One region of the Streptomyces sp. NPDC039465 genome, then DNA from elsewhere that is predicted to be linked to it. Evidence: riboswitches for the same ligand, from Rfam matches in the RefSeq annotation. Region 1 holds a riboswitch; each other region holds the start of a gene.

Region 1 (3,210 bases):
GGGGCGAGTTCCTTCGCCCGGGGCACCTGCTCCTCGACGATCTGGTCCAGGAGGCGGCCGCGCACCGCGAGGTTGGCGTAGCGGAAGGTGTCGTGTTCGTCCTCCGGCAGCCGGTCGGCGAGCAGGACCGCCAGCCGGTCGGCCCATCCGACGAAGGTGCCGTCGGGGCCTGGGTCGCCGACGCCTTCGGTGAAGCTGTCACCGATCGCCGCGTACGAACGGAAGATGTTTGCTGCGGATACGTCTGCGTCTTGTGCTCTCGAACCGTCTGCCACGGGATCACATCTTTCCCTTATCTCTGTGACCTACGCGACCGTAAGGAGGGGTTGACGTGGCGTGACATATACCACCGGTCAAGATTCGCCCAAGCCGGAATAGTGCCGGGAACGGGCGGAGGCCCGGCACTCAAGTGCCGGGCCTCGCGCGGCGCGTGGCGCCGGACGGGGTGTCAGAGGGACACGCCGTGCGAGCGCAGGTACGCGACCGGGTCGATGTCGGAACCGTAGCTCGGACCGGTGCGGATCTCGAAGTGCAGGTGCGGACCGGAGGAGTTGCCGGTGGAACCGGACAGGCCGATCTGCTGGCCGCCGCTCACGCTCTGGCCGGAGGAGACCGAGAGGGAGGAGAGGTGGGCGTACTGCGAGTAGGTGCCGTCGGCGTGCTGGATGACGACCTCGTTGCCGTACGCGCCGCCCCAGCCGGCCGAGACGACCGTGCCGGCGCCGACGGCCTTGACGGTGGTGCCGGAGGAGGCGGCGAAGTCGACGCCGGTGTGGTAGCCGGAGGACCACATGGCACCGGAGGCGCGGTACGGGGTGGTGACGGAGGCGCCGTCGAGCGGGGCCGTCCAGCCGGAGGAGGTGGAGGTGGCGGGGGCGGCCGGGGCGGCGGCGCGCTCGGTGGAGCGGGAGCTGCGGGCCGTCTCGTCGGCGGACTTCTCGGCCTTCGGAGCGGCCTTGGGGGCGCTCTTCGGCGCGGCCTTGGGGGTGGCCTTCTTCGGGGCGGCCTCGGCCTTCGCGGTGGACTTCGCACCCAGGGTGAGCTTCATGCCCGGATGGATCAGGGAGGGGTTGTCGCCGACGACCTCGCGGTTGTCCGCGTACAGCTTCTGCCAGCCGCCGCGCACGTCGTGCTCCTCGGCGATCTTCGACAGGTAGTCGCCGGGCACGACCGAGTAGATCTTCGGCGTGGCCTTGGCGGCCTTGGCGGCCGGCTGCTGCGCGGCCTGGGCGACGGCCGCGCTCGGCGCCACGGCGGGGGCGGCCTTGTCGGCGGCGTGGGCTCCGGCCGCGCCGATCAGCGGCAGGGCGAGGGCGGCGCCACCCGTTCCGGCGGCGACGAATCCGCGCGTGATCGGGTTGGTCTTGGGACGGCGATGCTTACCCTTCGCGGGCATGGCGAATTCCTCTCCGGCGCCTGCGAGGTGAGCTGTCGGGTTCGGGCTGGAGATGCCCGGTCGCACTGGCGCGACTTCACCCCGAGCCGTTTCCGGAATTCCGGTGACGGCGTTCTACCTGGGTCCCCCGCTCCTGCCACACGTGGATGGGTGCGGATTCCGGACGGTGGCAGGATTCGGCGGTCCATCCGGATTGGTCGTGACCGTAGACGAGCCGGTCGGCGGGGACAAGCCATCGTTTTCAACGGGCATTCCCGGCCGCGATATCCGACCTGAATTCCGGTCACCCTGCGTCCACGCCGGAGCGTCAATTACCGCGCCGACCAAGGAATTCGAAAAAGGATCTTAGCCACGGACCGTCACGTTTATGACGCTGCTCACGTGGCGGAACCCATCTCCCTTGCTACCGGGGCACGTTATCCCTAACGACTCAATACGGACAGAAGGCCCATTAGCACCAGTTCCGCCGGAAGGGGTGCGCCTGGCAGGCCCTGGCCGAGATGATTGCCCCAGGAACCGATGTCGTATCGTCGAGGCCGCGCGACGCCGGCGATCAGCGCCGGCGGCAGAACACCTTCAGGAGCTCTCGTGACGCAGCAGCTGCCGCAGGTCCCGTCGACCGAACCCGAGCTGGCCGGAGTCCGGAACTTCCGGGACGTGGGTGGCCTGCCGACCGTCGACGGCCGGACCGTGCGCTACGGGCGGCTCTTCCGCAGCGGGCACCTCGCCCACGCCACCGCCGACGACGCCGCCTTCCTCGCCGGTCTCGGGCTGCACACGGTCTTCGACTTCCGTAACGAGGCCGACCGGATGGTGGAGGGCCCCGACGTCGAGCTGCCGGGTGTACGGAATGTGAACATTCCGCTCAACGACCCCGCTGACGGAAAGGAGTTCTGGAAGATGGTCAGCAGCGGCGACCTCGACCAGCTCCACTCCCTCCTCGGCGACGGCAAGGCCGCGGCCCGGATGACCGACACGTACCGCCAGATCATCACCGAGCGCACCGCCGAGCACAGCGGCATCCTGCACGCCCTCGCCGAGGACAGCGTCCCGGCGCTGATGCACTGCGCGGCCGGCAAGGACCGGGCGGGGCTCTCGATCGCCGTGACCCTGCTCGCCGTCGGCGTCGAGCGCGACGCGATCGAGGCGGACTACCTCAAGTCCAACGACCCGCACCGCCGCTACAAGGTGCGCCGCAGCAGCGACGCGCCCGACGCCATGTCCCCTGAGGTCATGGGGCTGCTGAGCCCGCTCTTCGACGCACGCGCCGAATATCTGGACGCGGCATACGAGACAATCGTCGCGAACTGGGGCAATACCGAGCGGTATCTCTCCGAGGGGCTGCGGCTCGCCCCCGAGACCCGCGAGCGGCTGCGCGAGCGCCTCCTCGACTGACCGTTCCCCGACGGACCGGGGGCCTAGTGGTTCTGGCCGCCGAGCACGAACAGCAGGTAGAGGAAGGCCGCGAAGAGGTGTCCCGCGACCAGGTACGCGAAGAGCCGGATGACCAGCCCCCTCGGGAACCTCTTCTCCTCGCGATCAGGCACGGGTACCGATTTGATCGATTTGTCTGACATGGTCGGCATCTTTCGGAGAGGGACCATCAAGGACGGTCAGCGGCGCGGGGCCTCGGCGCCCAGACACAGATCGGCGGCGGGGCTCTGCAGCAGGGTGTGGACGAAGAGCAGCTCGGCGCCCTGCCGGGTGGCGGCGCCGATGCGGTGCGGGGTGAGCGAGTCGAAGTGCGCGCTGTCTCCCGCGTCGAGCACATGCGCCACGTCCCCGAGGACGAGCCGGACCCGGCCGTCGAGGAC
Region 2 (3,210 bases), on a different contig from region 1:
GACTTGCCCTCGAACTGGTACGAGCCGTCCTTGTAGAACTCGGACGCGGCGACGTCGAGCGCGAGCGCGATGTCCTTGCCGGGGGCGTAGCCGGCCTGCTTGATCGCCTCGACGATGAGGTCGAGGGCGTCGCGGTTGGAGTCGAGGTTCGGGGCGAAGCCGCCCTCGTCGCCGAGGCCGGTGGACAGACCCTTGTCCTTCAGGACCTTCTTGAGGGTGTGGTAGACCTCGGTGCCCCAGCGCAGGGCCTCGGAGAAGGACTCCGCGCCGATCGGGGCGATCATGAACTCCTGGATGTCCACGTTGGAGTCGGCGTGCGAGCCGCCGTTCAGGATGTTCATCATCGGAACGGGCAGCAGGTGCGCGTTCGGGCCGCCCAGGTAGCGGAAGAGCGGGAGGTCGGAGGCCTCGGAGGCGGCGTGCGCGACGGCGAGGGAGACACCGAGGATCGCGTTGGCGCCGAGGGACGCCTTGTTGTCGGTGGCGTCCAGGTCGAACATGGCCTGGTCGATCAGGCGCTGCTCGGTGGCGTCGTAGCCGACGAGCTCCGGGCCGATCTGCTCGATGACGGCGAGGACGGCCTTTTCGACGCCCTTGCCCTGGTAGCGGTTCGGGTCTCCGTCACGGAGCTCAATGGCCTCGAACGCTCCGGTGGAGGCACCGGACGGAACAGCAGCACGGCCGGTGCTGCCGTCGTCGAGGCCGACCTCGACCTCGACCGTGGGGTTGCCTCGGGAGTCCAGGATTTCCCGGGCTACGACGACGTCGATGGACGGCACGAGCATCTCCTTCTGGGATGTGACGCTAGATGTGACGCATGCGGTGCAGGGCCATTGCAGGGTCGCTCTGTCCTTGCGACAAGAGCCTAACCGGCCCGGACACCGGGGTCCGCCGGGCGCCCGCCCGCTGGGACGAAAAAGGACCCGAGCGCCTGCTTTACGGGGCAAACGGCGCACGTTCTACCGTTCGGTAACCGGGATGTGCGAGGCTCCGCACACATGGGAAACCCCGGCCCGGCGCGTACGGGGGAGACGCGCCGGACCGGGGTGGTCATCGGGTCACCGCGGGAGAGTCGTCGGGCTCACGCGAGCGGCCGCGCCCGACCCGACCTCACCGGAGCCGGAAGGCTCACTTCAGGTGGAGCTGCTGGCCCGGGTAGATCAGGTCGGCGTCCTCGACGATGTCCTTGTTCAGCTCGAAGAGCTTCGCCCAGCCGCCCTTGACGCCGTGCGCCTCGGCGATCTTGCTCAGGGTGTCGCCGGCGACGACCTTGTACTCGCCGTCACCCTTCTTGACCTTCTTGCCGGTCGGGGTGGTGACGGTCTTCTTCGCCTCGGCCTTGGGGGCGGCCTTCGGCGCGGTGCGCTGCTCGCTGCGCGTGGTCGGCTGCTCGGCCTTGCGCTCCTGCTTCGGGGCGGCCTGGGTGGTGCTCTCGCCGCCGCCGTTGTACGCGGCGTTGGACAGGCCCACGCCACAGCTCGGCCAGGCGCCCTTGCCCTGGCCGGCCAGGACCTTCTCGGCTATCTGGATCTGCTGCGACTTGGAGGCCTGGTCGGCGGTGGCCGCGAAGGCGGTGCCACCGTAGGCGGCCCAGGTGGAGGCGGAGAACTGCAGACCGCCGTAGTAGCCGTTGCCGGTGTTGATGGACCAGTTGCCACCGGACTCGCACTGCGCGACGCGGTCCCACTCGGCGGCGGTGGCGGCGGAGGCGGTGCCGGCGGTCATGAGCGGCGCGGCGACCGCGGCGCCGGCGACACCGGCGAGCGTGACGACACGGGTCGTGCGGTCGAGAACCGTGGGGCGGCGGTGCTTGCCCTTGCCGGAAAACAGCATGGAACGTCTCCTCACCGACGCCTACGAGGTGAGCTGTCGGGTTCGGGCTGTGAGTGCCCGGCCACGTGTCCTAGCACGTGGCTTCACCCCAAGCCGGGCGTCGGCCGTCTGTCTCAACGGCCGGGTCCGGCACTTACCTTGGGTCCCCCGCTCCTGCCTTCGGCGCATGACGCGACGACTGTTCCCGTCGTCCGGCGGCAGGATTCGGCGGACCGGTCGACGAGGCCCGCGGTGGCGAGCGGTGAAGACCGTAGACACAGACCTCCCGGAAGTTCAAAGAGGCACATCCGGGAGAAAACGCCCCTACTTGCCTTCCGGGAGCGGTCGTTTACGCAGGTGAGAGCGACAGCGGACGGAGTTCGCGGGCGAGACACGCCAGTTGGGGCAAAGAGACCCATGTCTCACTTGCACAGAACCGGACATACGCCCGCGAACCGCCTCTACTTCTGGGCCTGTCCGGCGTCCAGCACACCGCCGAGGTCGAGGCTCTGACCAGGATGGATGACGTCCGGATCGGCGCCCACGGTCTGGCGGTTGGCGTCGTAGAGCGCGGTCCAGCCGCCGTCGAGGTCGTGCTCGTCCGCGATGACGGAGAGGTTGTCGCCGGGCTGAACGGTGTACGCGCCGGAGGACTTGCCCGTGTTGTCCTTGTTGTCCGTATCGGTGGCACCGGAGTTGTCGGCGCGGTCGGGGCTTTCGCCCGTTTCGGACGGCTTGCCGCTTTCCGGAGTTTCAGTTGTTTCAGGGCTTTCGGGGTTCTTGGAGGTTTCGCCGCTTTCGTTCGCCGGGTCACCGGACGCTCCGGTCCCGGACCCCTCCTGCCCCGTACCGGTCGCACCATCCGTGTGGGGCACGTCACGTGTCGGGGCGTCACCCCGCGAGGCATGGCGGCCCGATTCGCGCTCGTTGACCGGATTGCCCGTATCGGTGCCGTTATCGACCGTCTCGTCCGGCGCGGGCGTGCCCCGGTGCTTCCCGGTGCCGGCGGGAGCGGAGGGCGTGGCGGGGGCCGTGGGCGCCTCGGGGGCGATGGGAGCGTTGGGGGTCACCTGGCCGGGGTCGAGGCCGGGCTCGGCCGGGGTGCCGTCAGGGCGGAGCGGAAGGGTCTCACCGGCGCCCGCGTCGGCGCCGGACCCGCTGCCACCGGCCGTAAGCCCGGCGATCGGGGCGCAGGTGGCCCAGGGCGCCACGCCCTGCGCCGCGAGCGCCTTCTCGGCGACCGCGATCTGCTGGGGGCGGCTGGCGAGGTCGGCGCGCGGGGCGTGGACGAGGCCGCCGTACTGCTCCCAGGTGGCCTGCGTGAACTGGAGGCCGCCGTACTGCCCGTTGCCGAAGTCGGCGCTCCACAGCCCGCCGGACTCGCACTCGGCGACCCTG
Region 3 (3,210 bases), 760 kb from region 1:
GTCTCGTGGAACCAGCTGCCCAGCGAGCGCAGATCCTCGCCCTGGCCGCGCCTGGCCCGCTCCTGGCCGAGCCTGACCAGGCCCCGCAACACCTTGAGATGGGCCTCCGTGCGGCGCTGGGCTGCGCGGGCGGCGCCCATGGGCTCCAGCAGCAGACGCATCTCCAGCAGGTCGGCGGCCTCCTGTTCGGTGGGCTCGGCGACACAGGCACCGGCGTGCCGGCGGGTGACGACGAACCCCTCGGACTCCAGGGTGCGCAGCGCCTCGCGGACCGGGACGCGGGAGACTCCGTAGCGGCGCGCGAGCTGCTCCTCGGTCAGCCGGCTGCCGCGCTCGTGTACACCGGAGACGATGTCGTCACGGATCGCCGTGCATACCGAATGCGCGGGAATGCGCATGTTCAACCTCCGCTTTGATCCGCGCGAAACCCATCTATTGACGTCTGTCCGGTGACTCTATTGCAGCGGGCCGGAATTTCCGATGCCCGGCCGGAATTCATGGATATCTTTTGGCCGGAACGCGCCGGAACGCGCCGGAACGCGCCGGGAGCAGACGGCACGGACGGCGACACGGACGACAGCGACACCGACGACGGCGGTACGGACGACCGAAGGCCCCGGCTCGATGATGACGAGCCGGGGCCTTCGGACGCGGGGCGGGCGCGTCAGACGTTGACGCCCTTGGAGCGCAGGTACGCCACGGGGTCGATGTCGGAGCCGTACTCCGCGCTGGTGCGGGCCTCGAAGTGGAGGTGGGGGCCGGTGGAGTTGCCGGTGGAGCCGGACAGGCCGAGCTGCTCGCCGGGCATCACGGACTGGCCGACCGAGACGCTGACCGAGGAGAGGTGGCCGTACTGGGTGTACGTGCCGTCGTTCATCTTGAGCACGACGTTGTTGCCGTACGCGCCGCCCCAGCCGGCCTCCACGACGGTGCCGGCGCCGACGGCGACGACGGTGGAGCCGGAGGCGGCGCGGAAGTCGACGCCGGAGTGGCTGCCGGAGGACCAGAGGGAGCCGCCGGTCTTGTAGCCGGTGGTGACGAAGGAACCGGCGATGGGGAGGCGGTAGGCGTTCAGGCGCTTGCGCTCGGCCTCGCGGGCGGCCCGCTCCTTGGCCTCGCGGATCTCCTTGGCGCGGGCCTCGGCCTTGCGCTTCGCCTCGGCCTCGGCCTTCGCCTTGGCGGCGGCCTCGAAGGCCTCCTTCTCCTGGGCGGCGGCCTGGGCGTCGATGCGGTCGGCCAGCGAGTCGGCGGCGACGGCCTGGGTGAGGCCGGTGTCCCCGATGGGACGGTCCGTGTCGGCGGCGAGCGCCGGGGAAGCGAGGGAACCGATGACGCCGGTGGTGGCGAGCGCCGCGACGGAGGCGGCCTGCGCGCTCTTACGGCTCAGACGGCTCGGGGCACGGTGCTTCCCGGTGGCACGGGTGAACGCCATGAAGTGGCTGGTCCTTTCCTTCCTTCTCGCCTACCGGGTTAGCTGACGGGTTCGGAGCAGGAAGGTCTCCTACGGTCCCCCTCTGGCGAGGCGGTCCGATTCACCCCAGGGACTGACTGGGTCCCCGGCTCCCCAGGCTCGCGCCTGACGGGGACTCGGCGATGGCTGTCCGATGCCGCGGGTGCGGCACGTGCAACTGGCGGACAGCGCCCACGACGCTAAGCGGACCGTCTTTCAATCACCAAACAGACACGCTCTTTTGTAGTGCACGCCACAGGGCAGACAGGCAGCGTCACCAACAAAGCGGACAAAGAGGAGGACCCCGACGTAACGTGACGTCGGGGTCCGCCTCGAAGGACAAACCCAATCAGCCTGTGACCACGGTCACTTCGCCGATGCCGAGCGCCCGCACCGGCTCGGCGATCTGCGACGCGTCACCGACGAGGACCGTCACCAGACGGTCCACCGGGAAGGCGTTGACGACGGCCGCCGTCGCCTCCACCGTCCCGGTCTCCGCCAGCCGCGCGTACAACTGCGCCTGGTAGTCGTCCGGCAGGTGCTGCTCGACCTGGTCGGCCAGGGTGGCCGCGACCGAGGCCGCCGTCTCGTACTTGAGCGGGGCCACACCCACGAGGTTCTGCACGGCCACGTCACGCTCGGCGTCGGTGAGCCCGCCGGCCGCCAGGGTCCGCAGCACCTTCCACAGATCCTCCAGCGCGGGGCCGGTGTTGGGGGTGTCGACGGAGCCGCTGATGGCGAGCATCGCCGCGCCCGTCACCCCGCCCGCGGTGGCCGGGTCCGCCGAGCGGAGCACCTGGCCGAAGGCCCGTACACCGTAGGTGTACCCCTTCTCCTCGCGCAGGACCCGGTCCAGACGGGACGTCAGCGTCCCGCCGAGGCAGTACGTGCCGAGGACCTGGGCCGCCCAGACGCGGTCGTGCCGGTCGGCGCCGATGCGGCCGATCAGCAGCTGGGTCTGGACCGCTCCGGGACGGTCGACGACGATCACGCGGCCGGTGTCGTCCGCGGTGATCGGCGGCATGGGGCGCGGCTCGGCGGTGTTGCCGGTCCAGGCGCCGAGCGTGTCGGCGAGGACCGCGTCCACGTCGGTGTCCGAGAGGTCGCCGACGACGACCACGGTCGCCGTGGCGGGGCGGACATGGGCCTCGTAGAAGGCCCGTACGGCCGCCGCGTCGATGGCGGCGACGGTCTCCTCGGTGCCCTGGCGCGGCCGGGACATGCGCGAGGCGGCCGGGAAGAGCTCCTTGGAGAGCTCCTTGGCCGCCCGGCGGGCCGGGTTGGCCGTCTCGTGCGGGATCTCGTCCAGGCGGTTGCGGACCAGCCGCTCGACCTCGGTGTCGAGGAAGGCGGGCGCGCGCAGCGCATCGGCGAGCAGGGCGAGCGCCTTCGGCAGCCGGGAGACCGGGACTTCGAGGGAGACGCGGACGCCGGGGTGGTCGGCGTGCGCGTCGAGCGTCGCGCCGCAGCGCTCCAGCTCGGCGGCGAACTCCTCGGCGGTGTGCTTGTCGGTGCCCTCGGACAGCGCGCGCGCCATGATCGTGGCGACGCCGTCCAGGCCCTTGGGCTCGGCGTCCAGGGGGGCGTCGAGCACGATCTCGACGGCCACCACCTGCTGGCCGGGGCGGTGGCAGCGGAGCACGGTCAGGCCGTTGTCGAGGCGGCCGCGCTCGGGGGCCGGGAAGGCCCAAGGCGTGGCCGTGCCCGGCCGGGGCTGCGGGTGGAGCGTCATGTTGGTCAACGACGCGGCAGTCTCGCTC

Evidence for each region. Region 1 has a riboswitch for cyclic di-AMP ahead of ACZ7LT_RS14345 (M23 family metallopeptidase). Riboswitches for the same ligand answer to the same signal wherever they lie in the genome.
Region 2: it holds a riboswitch for cyclic di-AMP, as region 1 does, so the genes downstream of both, ACZ7LT_RS23295 (transglycosylase family protein) here and ACZ7LT_RS14345 (M23 family metallopeptidase) in region 1, are expected to answer to the same signal.
Region 3: it holds a riboswitch for cyclic di-AMP, as region 1 does, so the genes downstream of both, ACZ7LT_RS11000 (M23 family metallopeptidase) here and ACZ7LT_RS14345 (M23 family metallopeptidase) in region 1, are expected to answer to the same signal.

What each region holds. Positions count from the first base shown of each region.
Region 1 is NZ_JBVKAP010000003.1:866,692-869,901, reverse strand. Features, by position in the region: gene ACZ7LT_RS14350 (SGNH/GDSL hydrolase family protein) at 1-275, opposite strand, end outside; gene ACZ7LT_RS14345 (M23 family metallopeptidase) at 449-1,396, opposite strand; cyclic di-AMP (ydaO/yuaA leader) riboswitch at 1,401-1,588, opposite strand; gene ACZ7LT_RS14340 (tyrosine-protein phosphatase) at 1,985-2,791, shown strand; gene ACZ7LT_RS14335 (DUF6126 family protein) at 2,815-2,973, opposite strand; gene ACZ7LT_RS14330 (helix-turn-helix domain-containing protein) at 3,010-3,210, opposite strand, start outside.
Region 2 is NZ_JBVKAP010000007.1:108,421-111,630, forward strand. Features, by position in the region: gene eno (phosphopyruvate hydratase) at 1-779, opposite strand, end outside; gene ACZ7LT_RS23295 (transglycosylase family protein) at 1,129-1,833, opposite strand; cyclic di-AMP (ydaO/yuaA leader) riboswitch at 1,837-2,008, opposite strand; gene ACZ7LT_RS23300 (transglycosylase family protein) at 2,274-3,210, opposite strand, start outside.
Region 3 is NZ_JBVKAP010000003.1:107,916-111,125, reverse strand. Features, by position in the region: gene ACZ7LT_RS11005 (GntR family transcriptional regulator) at 1-398, opposite strand, end outside; gene ACZ7LT_RS11000 (M23 family metallopeptidase) at 665-1,432, opposite strand; cyclic di-AMP (ydaO/yuaA leader) riboswitch at 1,446-1,603, opposite strand; gene ACZ7LT_RS10995 (M16 family metallopeptidase) at 1,800-3,182, opposite strand; gene ACZ7LT_RS10990 (M16 family metallopeptidase) at 3,209-3,210, opposite strand, start outside.